2 regions of the Pseudomonas sp. AC172 genome follow, and region 1 is predicted to be linked to the other one. Evidence: predicted binding sites of a transcription regulator. Region 1 holds the regulator's gene; the other holds the start of a gene.
The links. The regulator FliA, encoded in region 1, starts transcription of late flagellar genes. The targets are predictions, from matches to a motif close to CTAAAGTTTNNNNNNNNNNNGCCGNTAA.
Positions count from the first base shown of each region.

Region 2: a site for FliA is predicted at 5,533-5,560, ahead of flgM (flagellar biosynthesis anti-sigma factor FlgM). Genes of this name have one in related genera too.

Region 1 is NZ_OZ409868.1:653,489-661,431, reverse strand. Features, by position in the region: gene ACZ0A4_RS03090 (chemotaxis protein CheA) at 1-1,666, opposite strand, end outside; gene ACZ0A4_RS03085 (protein phosphatase CheZ) at 1,721-2,509, opposite strand; gene ACZ0A4_RS03080 (chemotaxis response regulator CheY) at 2,528-2,899, opposite strand; gene fliA (RNA polymerase sigma factor FliA) at 3,066-3,806, opposite strand; gene fleN (flagellar synthesis regulator FleN) at 3,803-4,633, opposite strand; gene flhF (flagellar biosynthesis protein FlhF) at 4,750-6,090, opposite strand; gene flhA (flagellar biosynthesis protein FlhA) at 6,102-7,943, opposite strand, start outside.
Region 2 is NZ_OZ409868.1:3,622,838-3,630,780, forward strand. Features, by position in the region: gene flgE (flagellar hook protein FlgE) at 1-799, opposite strand, end outside; gene flgD (flagellar hook assembly protein FlgD) at 830-1,555, opposite strand; gene flgC (flagellar basal body rod protein FlgC) at 1,571-2,014, opposite strand; gene flgB (flagellar basal body rod protein FlgB) at 2,018-2,425, opposite strand; gene cheR (protein-glutamate O-methyltransferase CheR) at 2,797-3,624, opposite strand; gene ACZ0A4_RS16320 (chemotaxis protein CheV) at 3,671-4,603, opposite strand; gene flgA (flagellar basal body P-ring formation chaperone FlgA) at 4,686-5,447, shown strand; gene flgM (flagellar biosynthesis anti-sigma factor FlgM) at 5,596-5,922, shown strand; gene ACZ0A4_RS16335 (flagella synthesis protein FlgN) at 5,971-6,438, shown strand; gene ACZ0A4_RS16340 (flagellar brake protein) at 6,527-7,273, shown strand; gene ACZ0A4_RS16345 (MFS transporter) at 7,347-7,943, opposite strand, start outside.

The sequences.
Region 1 (7,943 bases):
TATCGCTGAGGCGATCGGCCGCATCCTTGTCCATCACACCGCGTTTTACCGCGATGGCGCGCAGGACGTTCGGGTCCATGCCTTTGCCGTCATCGGAAATCGACAGCAGGATATGGTCACCCTCTTGCTCGGCAGCCAAAACAACACGGCCGCCACGGGCCTTGCCCGACGCTTCGCGTTCTTCCGGCGACTCGATGCCGTGGTCGACAGCGTTGCGCACCAAGTGGACCAGCGGGTCGGCCAGGGCCTCGACAAGGTTTTTGTCGAGGTCGGTTTCTTCACCCACCAGTTCCAGGTTGATCTCTTTCTTCAGCTGACGCGCGAGGTCACGAACCAGACGCGGGAAGCGCCCGAAGACCTTCTTGATCGGCTGCATCCGCGTCTTCATCACCGCGGTCTGCAAGTCAGCCGTGACCACGTCGAGGTTCGACACGGCCTTTTGCATGGCTTCATCGCCGCTGTTCAGGCCCAGGCGCACCAGACGGTTACGCACCAGCACCAGTTCGCCGACCATGTTCATGATTTCGTCGAGACGCGCGGTGTCGACGCGCACGGTGGTTTCGGCTTCGCTCGCCGGTTTTTCCGGTGGCGGTGTCGCCGGCGCACGGGCCGGAGCCGGTGCAGCAGCGGCGGCCGGTTTTGGCGCTTCGGCTTTCGGCTCAGGCTTGGCGGCAGGCTTGGGCGCTGCAGCAGCGGCCGGTGCCTTGGCAGCAGGCGTGGCGACGGTCGAAGCACTGCCAGCAGCAGCGGTGCCGACTTCGGAGAACTTGCCTTTACCGTGCAATTCGTCGAGCAGCGATTCGAACTCGTGATCGCTGATCAGATCGCTGCCGGCCGCCGCAGCAGCCGGTGCGGCTGGCACAGGTGCCGAAGCAATCGCCGACTCCAGCGCATCCACGGCAAAGTTGCCCTTGCCATGCAACTGATCGAGCAGGGCTTCGAATTCGTCGTCGGTGATGTCCGAGCTGTCGCCCTTGGCCGGAGCCGCAGGGGCTGCCGCCGCTGGCGCAACCGCGTCCACCGCGAACTGGCCTTTGCCGTGCAGTTGATCGAGCAACGACTCGAACTCGGCATCGGTGATTTCATCGCTCGCAGCTTCAGCAGCCGTTTGCGCAGGTGCGGCAGCAGCCGGGGCTTCGGCTTCGGCCTTGACGGCGTTCAGCGAGTCCAGCAGTTGTTCGAATTCGTTATCGGTGATGTCGCCCGACGAGTCGCCTTCGACGACCAGTTCTTCGATCATCTCGGCCACCGGCGATGCCGGGGCGGCGTCCGCCGATTGCGGTTCGGCCAGGCGCGCCAGGGCGGCCAGCAGTTCCGGGGTGGCAGCGGTGATCGGCGCACGCTCACGAACCTCAGTGAACATGCTGTTCACCGCGTCCAGTGCTTCGAGGACAACGTCCATCAGTTCTGCATCAACGCGACGCTCACCCTTACGCAGGATGTCGAACACGTTTTCGGCGATGTGACAGCACTCCACCAGCTCATTGAGCTGAAGGAAGCCGGCGCCCCCTTTTACAGTGTGGAAACCGCGAAAAATTGCGTTGAGCAAATCTGCGTCATCCGGGCGGCTTTCCAGCTCGACCAGTTGTTCGGACAGTTGCTCAAGAATCTCGCCGGCCTCAACCAGGAAATCCTGAAGGATCTCTTCATCGGCGCCGAAGCTCATTAATGGGGTGCTCCTACAGGTCTAAAAACCCAAAAAACCTAAAATTCCAAAACTCTAGAACCCGAGGCTGGATAACAAATCGTCCACATCGTCCTGACCGGACACAACGTCTTCTCGTTTATCGGCATGAATCTGCGGACCTTCACCCTGCGAGAGATGTTTTTGTGGATCTTTTTCTGCAAGCATCGCGGCGCGGTCATGTTCGATGCCCGCAAAGCGGTCGACCTGACTGGCCATGAGCACGAGTTTGAGCAAATTGCTTTCGACTTCGGTGACCAGTTGGGTCACACGCTTGATCACCTGACCGGTCAGGTCCTGGTAATCCTGGGCCAGCAGGATGTCGTTGAGATTGCTCGACACCGCACGGTTGTCCGTGCTGCTGCGTGACAGAAAACCGTCGACCCGGCGCGCCAGCTCGCGGAACTCTTCAGCCCCGACCTCGCGACGCATGAAGCGACCCCAATCGGCGCTCAAGGTCTGGGCTTCATCAGCCAGACTGTTGACCACCGGCGTGGCGCTTTCCACCAGATCCATGGTGCGGTTGGCCGCGGCTTCTGTCAGCTTGACCACATAGCCCAGGCGTTCGGTGGCGTCGGTGATTTGCGACACTTCCTCAGCCTGTGGCATGTTCGGGTCGATCTGGAAGTTGACGATCGCACTGTGCAGTTCACGTGTGAGCTTGCCGACTTCCTGATACAGGCCGCGGTCACGGGTCTGATTGAGCTCATGGATCAGTTGCACAGCGTCGCCGAACCTGCCTTTTTCAAGGCTCTCGACCAGTTCGACCGCGTGTTTTTTCAGGGTCGACTCGAAATCGCCCTGTGAAGATTCGTTATGCTCCATAGCTCCCCCGCGCGTTCATCAGCCGATGCGTTCGAAAATCTTCTCGATTTTGTCTTTCAACGCCTGAGCCGTGAAAGGTTTGACTACGTAGCCGTTCACACCGGCCTGAGCGGCTTCGATGATCTGCTCGCGCTTGGCTTCTGCAGTCACCATCAGCACTGGCAGGTGCTTGAGTTTTTCATCGGCACGCACGTGGCGCAGCAGGTCGATACCGGTCATGCCCGGCATGTTCCAGTCCGTTACCAGAAAGTCGATGCTTCCGCTGTTGAGCACTGGAATGGCAGTCACGCCATCGTCAGCCTCGACGGTGTTGGTGAACCCAAGATCACGCAGCAGGTTCTTGATGATCCGCCGCATCGTTGAGAAGTCATCAACGATGAGGATTTTCATGTCTTTGTTCAATTCGACCTCCAAGCAGTCTTAAACGCGCCCAGCACCTGGACGCGCCACTTCAATCAATCGGCGCAGCACTCGAAGACTGTCTGGAGCACAACAGAGCAAGACCGGTGCCGTTCATCACCGCACCAGCCTCGTTCGCAGTGTCCCCACACTGCCTTCAGCGCGCTCGCCACTCCCCCAAACGCCCCCGCAAACGGGCCGCGCACTGGCTGTGTAACTGGCTGACCCGCGATTCACTGACGCCAAGGACTTCACCGATTTCCTTGAGGTTCAGCTCTTCGTCGTAGTACAGCGCCAACACCAGTCGCTCACGCTCCGGCAAATTGGCAATCGCGTCCGCCAGCGCTGCCTGGAAGCGTTCATCTTCCAGATCGCGCGACGGCTCGAGATGAGCACTCGCGCCATCCTCGTGCAGCCCTTCGTGTTCGCCGTCCTGCAACAGATCGTCGAAACTGAACAGGCGACTGCCCAAGGTGTCATTCAAAATCCCGTAGTAATCGTCGAGACTCAATTGGAGTTCGGCCGCAACCTCGTGATCTTTAGCATCACGGCCGGTTTTAGCTTCAATTGAGCGAATCGCGTCGCTGACCATACGGGTATTACGGTGAACCGAGCGTGGTGCCCAGTCCCCTTTGCGCACTTCGTCGAGCATCGCGCCGCGGATTCGTATGCCCGCGTACGTTTCGAAACTGGCGCCTTTGCTGGCGTCGTATTTGGTCGAGACTTCGAGCAGGCCGATCATCCCGGCCTGAATCAGGTCTTCGACCTGCACACTCGCTGGCAACCGTGCCAGCAAGTGATAGGCAATGCGTTTGACCAGTGGCGCGTAACGCTCGATCAGTTCGTACTGCGCGTCACGTGCCGACTTCTTGTAGTAGTTCATACCGCTTGCGGTCATAGCACGGGCCCTGCCGTTTGCTGCACGAGGCGCTCGACGAAAAACTCAAGGTGGCCACGCGGGTTGGCGGGCAGCGGCCAGGTATCGACCTTCTGCGCGATCGCCTTGAACGCCAGCGCGCACTTGGAACGCGGGAAGGCTTCGTACACCGCACGCTGCTTCTGCACCGCTTTACGCACGCTTTCGTCGTAAGGCACGGCGCCGACGTATTGTAGGGCCACGTCCAGGAAGCGATCCGTGACCTTGGTCAACTTGGCGAACAGGTTGCGCCCTTCCTGCGGGCTCTGCGCCATGTTGGCCAGCACGCGGAAGCGGTTCATGCCGTAGTCGCGGTTGAGCAGTTTGATCAGTGCGTAGGCGTCAGTGATCGAGGTTGGCTCGTCGCAGACCACCAGCAACACTTCCTGCGCGGCGCGGACAAAACTGACTACCGAGTCACCAATACCCGCAGCGGTGTCGATCACCAATACGTCGAGATTGTCGCCGATGTCGCTGAATGCCTGAATCAGGCCGGCGTGCTGCGCCGGGCTCAGGTGCACCATGCTCTGCGTGCCGGACGCGGCCGGGACGATGCGAATGCCACCGGGGCCTTGCAACAGCACGTCGCGCAATTCGCAACGGCCTTCGATGACGTCGGCCAGCGTGCGTTTAGGGGTCAGACCCAACAATACGTCGACGTTCGCCAGCCCCAGATCGGCGTCCAGCAACATGACCCGACGGCCAAGCTCTGCCAGCGCCAGGGACAAGTTCACTGACACGTTAGTCTTGCCGACGCCACCTTTGCCGCCGGTCACCGCGATCACCTGTACGGGATGCATGCTGCCCATGTTATTTCTTTACCTTGTCTTGCATAGACGGAGGCCACATTACTGGCTGCGCGTTCACAACCGGAACAATGCATGGCAGACCATCGATGTAGGTACAAAAACTGTTCATGAATACCTCAGCCTACCTGCTTGGTCGGGCTGTGATAGATATCAGCGAACATGTCGGCCATGGCTTCTTCGCTGGGTTCTTCCTGCATTTGCACGCTGACGGCGCGGCTGACCAGTTGATGACGGCGCGGCAGATGCAGATCATCCGGAATCCGTGGGCCATCGGTCAGGTACGCGACCGGCAATTCATGACTGATCGCCAGGCTCAACACTTCGCCAAGGCTGGCCGTTTCATCCAGTTTAGTCAGGATGCACCCGGCGAGCCCGCAACGCTTGTAACTGTGATAAGCGGCGGTTAGAACCTGTTTCTGGCTGGTGGTTGCCAAGACCAGATAATTTTTTGAGCGAATGCCACGACCGGCCAGACTTTCGAGCTGCATGCGCAGGGCCGGATCGCTGGCTTGCAGGCCGGCAGTATCGATCAACACCACGCGTTTGCGCAGCAGTGGATCCAGCGCTTGCACCAACGATTGGCCAGGATCGACGTGAGTCACCGGCACATTGAGAATGCGCCCCAGGGTCTTCAGTTGTTCCTGCGCGCCGATACGGAAACTGTCCATGCTCACCAGCGCCACATTCTGCGCGCCGTATTTCAGCACATAACGCGCGGCAAGCTTGGCCAGCGTGGTGGTCTTGCCCATGCCGGCAGGGCCGACCATGGCAATCACACCGCCCTCTTCCAGCGGCTCGACTTCCGGTACGGCAATCATCCGTGCCAGGTGCGCGAGCAGCATGCGCCAGGCCTGACGCGGCTCTTCGATATCAGTGATCATCGCCAACAAATCGCGCGACAACGGCCCGGACAGACCGATACGTTGCAGACGGCGATACAGATTGGCTTGCGCCGGACGGCTGCCTTGCAGCTGATTCCAGGCCAGGGTGCCGAGCTGGACTTCCATCAGCTCGCGCAGGCTGTTCAATTCAAAGCGCATCGAATCCAGTGCACGCGGATCAACACCGCCGGAAGACTGCGCAGGCGCCGGGGCCGGACGCGCCGGAGCGGCGTAGGTCGGCTCGCTCAGCGGTTCTGCGGCGGTCAAAGGCAGGCCAGCCGTCAACGGCAGCCCGGCGAAAATCTGGCGATTGCTGTTGCCGTCGGCTTCGCCCCGCAGGCTCAACTCGGCCTGGGCGGTGACGATGCGCGATTGGGTCTTGCGCAGCTCGTCTTCGAGCTCCATGTTCGGAACCCGTGGCGCCAGCGCCGACAATTTGTAATCCAGTGCCGCCGTCAGCTCAACACCGCCGGCAATGCGGCGGTTGCCAATGATGGCGGCATCAGCGCCCAGCTCATCACGAACCAGCTTCATGGCCTGACGCATATCGGCGGCAAAGAAACGCTTAACTTGCATAAACCACTACCTCAGCCGTTGGGCCCTACTGTCGCAACGATGGTCACTTGCTTGTTGTCCGGTATTTCCTGGTAGGCCAGCACATGCAGCCCAGGGACTGCGAGGCGGCCAAAGCGCGAGAGCATCGCGCGGATCGGGCCAGCGACCAAAAGGATCACCGGCTGACCTTGCATTTCCTGACGCTGCGCCGCTTCGATGAGCGAACGCTGCAGCTTCTCGGCCATGCTTGGCTCCAGCAGAACGCCCTCTTCCGAGCCTTGTCCTGCCTTCTGCAGACTATTGAGCAATATTTGTTCCAACCTTGGTTCCAAGGTGATCACAGGCAGCTCCGACTCAGTGCCTACAATGCTTTGGACGATGGCGCGTGATACGCCGACCCGCACAGCAGCCACCAGCGCGGCGGTATCTTGACTCTTCGCGGCGTTGTTGGCGATGGCTTCGGCAATGCTGCGGATATCGCGCACCGGCACGTGTTCGGCGAGCAGCGCTTGCAGCACTTTGAGCAACTGCGACAACGAGACCACGCCCGGCACCAGCTCTTCTGCCAGTTTCGGCGAGCTTTTGGCCAGCAATTGCATGAGTTGCTGCACTTCTTCGTGGCCGATCAGCTCACTGGAGTGCTTGTACAGAATCTGGTTCAAGTGCGTGGCGACCACGGTGCTCGCGTCAACCACCGTATAACCGAGGGATTGTGCCTGGGCACGCTGGCTGATTTCGATCCACACCGCCTCCAGGCCGAAAGCCGGATCTTTGGCGTTGATACCGTTGAGTGTGCCGTAGACCTGGCCCGGGTTGATCGCCAGTTCGCGGTCCGGATAGATCTCGGCTTCGGCGAGGATCACGCCCATCAGGGTCAGGCGATAGGCGCTGGGCGCCAGATCGAGGTTGTCACGAATGTGCACAGTTGGCATGAGGAAGCCCAGATCCTGCGAGAGCTTCTTGCGCACGCCCTTGATCCGCGCCAGCAATTGCCCGCCCTGATTGCGATCCACCAGCGGAATCAAGCGATAGCCGACTTCCAGGCCGATCATGTCGATTGGCGTTACGTCGTCCCAGCCCAGCTCTTTGGTTTCCATAGCGCGGGCCGGCGACGGCAGCAGTTCCTGCTGACGCTTGACCTCTTCCAGCGCCACGACCTTGGCGACGTTCTGTTTCTTCCAGAACAGGTAGGCGCCGCCAGCGGCCAACGCAGCCATGCTCAGGAACGAGAAGTGCGGCATGCCCGGCACCAGGCCCATGACCGCCATCAGACCGGCCGCCACCGCCAGCGCTTTCGGCGAGGCGAACATCTGACGATTGATCTGCTTGCCCATGTCTTCCGAACCGGAAGCACGGGTCACCATGATCGCTGCCGCTGTCGATAACAACAGTGATGGCAATTGCGCCACTAAACCGTCACCGATGGTCAGCAAGGCGTAAACCCGACCGGCATCGCCGAAGCTCATGTTGTGCTGGAAGATACCAACGGCCATGCCGCCGATAAGGTTGATGAACAGAATCAGCAGGCCGGCGATGGCGTCACCGCGAACGAACTTGCTGGCACCGTCCATCGAACCGTAGAACTCCGCCTCTTGGGCGACTTCCTGACGGCGCGCCTTGGCCTGGTTCTGGTCGATCAAACCGGCGTTGAGGTCGGCGTCGATCGCCATTTGTTTGCCGGGCATCGCATCGAGGGTGAAACGCGCGCTCACCTCGGAAATCCGCCCGGCACCTTTGGTCACCACAACGAAGTTGATGATCATCAGGATCGCAAAAACCACGATACCGACCACGTAGTTACCGCCGATCACCACTTCACCGAAGGCCTGAATCACCTTACCGGCAGCGGCGTGGCCGTCCTGACCGTGGAGCAT
Region 2 (7,943 bases), 3.0 Mb from region 1:
GATTGGCCGGATCCGCCGGGTTAGGTGTGCTGACCTGGGTCAGATTGCCCGAACTGTCAAACGTCAGTGTCGAAGCAGTTGGAGGCGTCGTGAGCGGATTGCTACCGGTTGCATCCGGATTACGCCCGTCCACCAGGGTGTAAACCTTCCAGGTGTTTTCGCCGGTCTTCACCATATACTGGTCCATAACATGCGAGTTGCCCTGCGTGTCATAGATCGGAGTGCTGAAGCTCTTCGTGTACGTCTCAAGCTTGCTCGGATCGAACTTGCCGGCCGCCACTGCGTCGTTGATCACCGGCGCAGTCGAGTTCAAGTTGATGCTCGAAGTCACCAGGGAAGTCGATTTCGGCGCCAGGTTCGAAGTGTCGATTTTCAGGTCGGTCAATACGCCGTTGATGATCTTGCCGTTGGCGTCCACACCGTAACCCTGCAGGCGCGAGGTGTAGTCGGTGTTGGTGATGTAACCGGCGTTGTCGACCTTGAACGTACCGGCACGGGTGTAGGACACCGAGCCGTTGTTGCTCATGGTGAAGAAGCCCGAACCGTTGATGCCCATGTCCAGCACGTTACCGGTGTTGTTGATGTCACCCTGGGTGAACTGCTGGGAAACGTTGGCCAGGCGCACGCCGTTACCGATCACTTTGCTGCCGCTACCCAGGCGAGTGGCCGAGTAGACGTCTTCGAATTCTGCACGGGACGACTTGAAACCGGCGGTCGCGACGTTGGCGATGTTGTTGCCGGTCACGTCCAGTTGCTTGTTGGCTGCATAGAGACCGCTAAGGCCGATATTGAAAGACATATTCCACTCCTTTGTGCCGGTTAGTCGGCTCTATATACCAATGGTTTGTACTTTGGACAGGGCAACAGTGCCCTTGCCGGACAGGTTGAGCATCAGCTCGCCGCCGGTCTGGCTGATCGTCACGCTGGTGACGGTGGCCGGCAGGTAGGTCGCCATATCGGTCGAGGTGCCATTGATCGATGCGTTGGCCTTGACGGTATAGGTACCGGTCTTGACCACATTGCCGTCCTTGTCCTTGCCGTCCCAGGTGAAGCTCGCGGCGCCTGCGGCGCGACTGCCCAGATCGATGGTGCGAACGACCGTGCCGCTGCTGTCGGTGATGCTGACGGTGCCGCCGGCAATCGACGACGGAACGGTGACCGAACCGGTCATGCCTTTGCTCGGATCGTCGAGCTGAACCGAGTTGGTCTGCACGATGACGTTGCGGCCAACCAGCGACGATGCCTGCAAGGCTTGCGACGAGTTGTAGTTGCCAGCAAGGCCACTCACGGTGGAGTTCAGCGTAGTGATGCCTTCCAGGCTACTGAACTGCGCCAACTGGGCAACGAATGCGCTGTTGTCCTGCGGATCGAGCGGGTTCTGGTTTTTCAGCTGGGTGACCAGCAATTGCAGGAACGCGTCCTTGCCCAGGGCCTGGCCGCCGGTGGCGCTGTTGGTCGCCGAAGCAATGCCACCTGTGGTCGAACCAGTCTTTTTCGACGAGTTCGCCAGGATGTCATTCATGCTCAAGCTGCTGGTGGTATCGGAAACACTCATGGCAGTCGCCCCTTATTACTGACCGAGGGTCAGTACCTTCTGCATCATGGTTTTGGCGGTGTTCATCATTTCGGCGTTGGTCTGGAAGGACCGGCTCGCGGAAATCATGTCAGCCATTTCTTCCACCACATTGACGTTCGGGTAGTAGACGTAGCCTTTAGCGTCGGCCGCCGGATGGTTCGGCTCGTAGCGCGCTTCAAGGTTGCTCTGGTCTTCGACCACTCCGAGCACCTGTACGCCTTGACCGGCTGCGTCCTGGCTCTGGAACAGCGAATTGCTGCCACTGTTCTGGCCGCCCTGGAACATGGTGGCGAATACCGGGTGACGGGCGCGATAGGTCTGGTCGATGCTCGACGAGACGGTTTCGGCGTTGGCGATGTTCGAAGCCACGGTGTTCAGGCGCGTGGTCTGTGCGCTCATGCCGCTGCCGGCAATGTTGAAAACGCTGGACAGGGACATGGATTACTCTCCGCGCAGGGCTGACACCAGCCCTTTGAATTTGCTGTTGAGCAGGGTGAAGCTGGCCTGGAAGCCGACAGCGTTTTCCGCGTAGTTCGACTGTTCCAGTTGGGCATCCACGGTGTTCTGGTCGATCGAAGGTTGCATCGGCGTGCGATACATCAGCGATTCGTCGCCGTTGCCCAGGCCTTCAGCTTCGATGTGACGGCTGTTGGTCATGTTCAGGGCGATGGTGCCGTTCGCATTTTTCTGGGTCTGTGCTTCAAGCACTTTGGAGAAGTCCAGATCCCGAGCCTTGTAGTTCGGGGTGTCGGCGTTGGCGATGTTGTTGGCCAGCACTTCGGCACGCTGGGCGCGGAAGCCCAATGCCTTTTCGTGAATGCCGAGCGCTTTATCGAAGCTGATGCTCATGTCGGGAACCTTCAGGTGACCGGTTTTTCGTAACTGAGCTATAGCAAGCCGCGTGCCAATGCGAAAAAACCCCGTAAACCGGGGCTTTGCGAGAGGCCGGCAAAGCGGCAATGCCAGAAAAGCGGCAACCGGTTTCCGCCGAATGCCGCTTTTCTGCCGCTTGCCGTTCCCTCTCTATCACCGCCGGACAACTGTGGGAGCGAGCTTGCTCGCGAAGGCGGAGTGTCAGCCAATGCAAATGCAGAATGTGACGGCCTCTTCGCGAGCAAGCTCGCTCCCACAGGGATTTTTGGTGTTAAGGAGAATTTCCGCAGGCACAAAAAAAACGGCAGGCCTTTGCGGGCCTGCCGTTTTTTGTATTGCCGATGCAATCATTTCGCCTGGTAAATGATCCCCGGGCTGCACTGCACCATCTGGTAATGGTCTGGCAAACCGTTCAGCGCTTCGGAAGCGCCAAGGAACAGATAACCGCCCGGCTTCAACGTGCTGTGAATGCGCAACAGGATGTCTTTCTTCACTTCGGCAGAGAAGTAGATCAACACGTTACGGCAGAACACGATGTCGAACTTGCCCAGCGCGGCATAGCTGTCGAGCAGATTGAACGAGCGGAACTCCACGCGGTTCTTGATCGGCGCCTTGATCACCCAACGCCCCGGCCCTTTTGGGTCGAAGTAACGCTGCAGACGTTCCGGCGACAAACCGCGACCGATCGCCAGGCTGTCGTATTCGCCCGTCTTGCAGTTGGTCAGCATAAGGCCGGACAAATCAGTGGCAACGATCTGCACACCCATCTTCAACTGGCCAAGGTTGGTGCGTTCGAACTCGTCGATCGACATCGACAGCGAGTACGGCTCCTGGCCCGACGAGCAGGCGGCCGACCAGATCCGCAGACGCTGGTTGGGGCTGGCCTTGATCGCTTCAGGCAGCACCTTGTTCTTCAAGACTTCAAACGGATAGGTATCCCGAAACCACAGGGTTTCGTTGGTCGTCATGGCATCGACCACCTGCTCGCGCAAACCGCTGCGCGGCTGGGTCTGGATGCGCTGAACCAGCTCACCCAGGGATTTGATGCCTTGCTGCTCCATCAGTTTGTTGAGACGGCTCGAGACCAGGTACTGCTTGTTTTCACCGAGCAAAATGCCACAGGCTTTTTCCAGGAAGACCCGGAACTGTTCGAAATCCAAATTACCCGTAGACAATGATGCCGCCTCTTAAATCGTGTTGACCGCCAGGGACAAAACGCCCCTAGCTGATATCTGCTGCTTTGATCCGGTCGACTACCCGGGATGCCAGGTCATCAGGGCGGAATTTGGCCAGAAAGTCATCAGCACCGACTTTCTTGACCATCGCCTGATTGAATACCCCGGACAACGAAGTATGCAGGATGATATGAAGCTTTTGCATGCGCGGGTCAGCGCGAATCTCGGCCGTCAAAGTGTATCCGTCCATCTCCGGCATCTCGATGTCGGAGATCATCATCAGAAACTCTTCTTCCGGCTTCTTGCCCTCGTCGACCAACTTGCGCAGGTAATCCAGCGCTTGCTTGCCGTCGTTCAGCGCGACCACTTCGACGCCGATCGTCTGCAGGCAACGCGTGACCTGCTTGCGCGCCACCGATGAGTCATCGACCGTCAAGACACGCAACGACAATGCCTTGGTCTGCGTCTCGACATCGACCACGCCCACCGAAATCGCTTCCGGTGTCGGCGCAACTTCCGCCAGCACTTTCTCGACGTCGATGATTTCGACTAACTGATTGTCCACCCGAGTCACAGCGGTCAGGTAATGATCGCGACCCGTGCCCTTGGGCGGTGGATGAATCTCTTCCCAGTTCATGTTGACGATGCGCTCCACCGAGCGGACCAGGAAACCCTGGGTCTTGGTGTTGTACTCCGTGATGATCACAAACGGGTTGTTCTTGTCTTTCAACGCTCCGGAACCGGTGGCCATTGCCAGATCAAGGATCGGAATGGTCGCCCCCCGGATATTTGCCACCCCGCACACGACAGGACTGGACTTGGGCATCAACGTCAGCGACGGGCATTGCAACACTTCCCGCACCTTGAACACGTTGATTCCATAGAGCTGCTGACCGTCAAGACGGAACAACAACAGCTCCAGGCGATTCTGCCCTACCAGTTGCGTGCGCTGGTTCACCGAATCCATTACACCAGCCATGCCCAGACTCCTACACCAACGCCAAGTGTTGTTGCGACGCACATTCATTGCTAAACGGCACGGCGCTTGCTTTTTAACTCGTATGAACGCTCAAACGACATTTTTCCGACACCTGACATCCCGCGCTCGCAAAAGCCTTTGCGCGATGTCAGCCGTCTGCTGCTTTTTCGCTGGCAGCCCTGCCATTGCTGATGCGGTTACCTTGCCTGACATGCTTATCGGCGTCACTCAGGGCTTTCTTGAGTTCACCGTAGAAGACTATCTGGCTACCAGTCAAACGGAAGGCCGCTACGAAATCGAAGTAAACCAGCTCGACCCCCGTATGCGCATGCCTATGTGCGACAAGGAATTGACAGCGACTTTGGAGAGCCCTGCACGTCCGTTGGGCCGGGTTACCGTGAAGGTTCGCTGTGAAGGCGCCTCGCCCTGGACCGTATTCGTGCCCGCTCAAGTCCGCCTGTTTCGCGAGATTGTGACCACCACGCGTCCGCTCAAACGTGCGGGGATTATCGAACCACAGGACGTGACTCTGCGTGAGCGCGACGTGAGCACGATCAACCAAGGCTTTCTGACCTCGGTAGACGAAGCGATCGGGCAGAAATTAACCCGACCAACGGTAGCCGATCAGGTCATTACCCTGGTTCATCTGGAACAGGCCGAAGTCATTCGCAAGGGCGATCAAGTAGTCATCACTGCGCGCAGCGGCACGCTCGCCGTGCGCATGCCCGGTGAAGCGCTGACCAATGGCGGTTTGAAAGAACAGATCCGCGTGAAAAACCTCAACTCGCAACGGGTCATCAAGGCGCAAGTCACCGCGCCCGGCCAAGTGGAAGTCGCGATGTAGAAAACTGGCGCTGACCCCGGCTGTTCCCTAAACTGTGCCGCAGCAGGACACGCGCCGGCGCATGCAAGGCTCATTGCAAATGAGCCTAAAGTTTTCCAGGGGATGGCCGAAAACATGGCAAGCGTCCAAATTCCCAGAGGTTTTTATCATGGTCATCGATTTCAGCCGTTTGAACAGCTCCTCGTCACTTACGGGCAGTACACGTACCAGCAACGCCAAGGAAACCGCCGAAACCGGCACCTCCGCGCCGCTGAATACCCAGGCCGAACCGGCCAGTACCGCAAAAAGCGGGGAATCGGTACACCTCAGCAATGAGGCTCAACAGTTGCAGAAGGTCACTGACAAGCTGCGCGATCAACCTGCTGTCGACAAAGCCCGTGTGGCCGAGTTGAAAGCCGCGATTGCCGATGGCAGCTATAAAGTCGACAGCAACCGTGTAGCCAGCAAACTGCTCAACTTCGAAGCCCAGCGCTAGGCCTTTGCCGGCGCGAGGCTTTTGGACGCTTAACACCCAAGGCCAGCCATGCACGACACTAATTTATTGCAACTGATCAACGACGACTTTGCTCCAGCTCAACAATTGCTGGAGTTGTTGCAAACCGAATCTCTCGCTTTGCACGGTCGCGACATGCCCCTGCTGGAAGAAATTCTGGCGCACAAACAGGCATTGATCATTCTGCTTGAACAGCATGGCCGCAAACGCAGCGAAATCCTCGCCAGCCTCAACTTGCCGACCGACCGCAGCGGCCTTGCGCAACTGGCTGGCCAGTCGAGCATTGGCGAGCAGTTGTTGACGCAAGGCGACGCATTGACCGATCTGATCGCTCAATGCCAGGCCGCCAACGTCAAGAATGGCCAGTCGATCCAGATCCAGCAGGCCGCCACGGCCAATCAGCTGAAGATCCTCACCGGTGGTGAAGCGCCAGCGCTTTATAACGCCAGCGGTACTTTTGCCAAGCCCGCCGTACCGCGTCCGCTCAGCCAGGCATGAGCCGTTGATGCGCCAGCCCTATCAACCCGCGAAACATGCTGGCAAAATGCTGGCTAGTCGTCATATTTTGTCTGGAGATTGATAAACCGTGTCCAACGCCCTCAGCGCGGATGATGCTCCGCAGCCCCCTAAGGTGCTCACCACGCCACTGGAAATCTCCAGCAACCTGCGCCAGCTGCAAGAAAGCCACGATCCGCTGATCATCACCTTTCACGAGCGCAGCCAGCGCTTCCAGAGCTACCTGATCAAAGTCGACCGCGACAGCGCTTCGATCGCTCTGGACGAGATGATCCCGCGAGATGGCGAACGCTTCCTGCTCGCCGGCGAGCCGTTCAAGGTCGAAGGTTTTCATGAAGGCGTGCGCATTGCCTGGGAATGCACCGGCACGCTGAATATCGAGGAATCGGAAGGTGACCGCTTCTACACCGGCGAGCTGCCGACCGAAGTGGTTTACCACCAGCGCCGCAATGCCTTTCGCGCCGCACTGAAACTGACCGATCTGGTCAGCGTTGAACTGGGCGGCGAAAAGCTCAAGGCGCCGATCAACGGCAAACTGCTGGATATCTCCGCGACCGGCTGCAAGCTGCGTTTCGAAGGCGATATCACCGATCGCCTGCAACTGGGTCAAGTCTATGACCGTCTGATCGCGCCGCCGCTGTTCGGCAACCAGCCAACTTCCGTCGAACTACGCTACTTGCACTTCGAAGAAAAACTCAACATTACTTTTGCCGGCCTGCGTTTCCACAATATCAGTGGTCAGGCAGCGCGCAACGTTGAGCGTTTCGTTTATCAGTTGCAACGTGAGGCACGCCGTTTCGACAAAGACGATATGTGATTCGTAACGGCCAATAAAAAGGGCAGTCCCTGGCGGGACTGCCCTTTTTTATGCGCGGCATTTTTTGTTCAGTTCAAGGTCTGCCGCCACTGAGATCTGGCGCGGGCTTGTCGCTGCCGCTATCCGTTTCAGTTTCTGTCGCAGGCTCTGGTTGCGTATCGGGTTCAGGCTCCGGTTCGGGAGCCGGCGGCGCTTGCACAGGGTCCTGCACCATCTGCTCCTGGACCACCTGTTCGTCTACTCGAGGGTCGAGGGCGGCCACCAGCGGTGAGCTGGACATGCTGTCGGGCATGGCCACGTGATGCAGCGGCGCATCGTCGACCTGATGCAGATTGGTTACGGCTTTCGGCCGGATCCGCCACACCAGCACCAGCGCGAAGAAACTGAAAAACGCATACAAACTCTGGCTGCCGAACAACTTCATCAATACGCCCGCAAGCAACGGCCCGATGCTCGCGCCGACCCCGTAGGTCACCAACAACATCGCGGTCAGCGACACCCGGCGATCACCCTCGACATGGTCGTTGGAGAATGCCACCGCCAGCGGATACAGACAGAACTGCACCAGCGAACAGAGAAAGCCAACCCCGAACAACACTTCCAGCGGCACTTGCGGCAGCACCGCCAACGGCAACGCCGCCACCGCCAGGAACCCGGCAAAGCAGCGAAT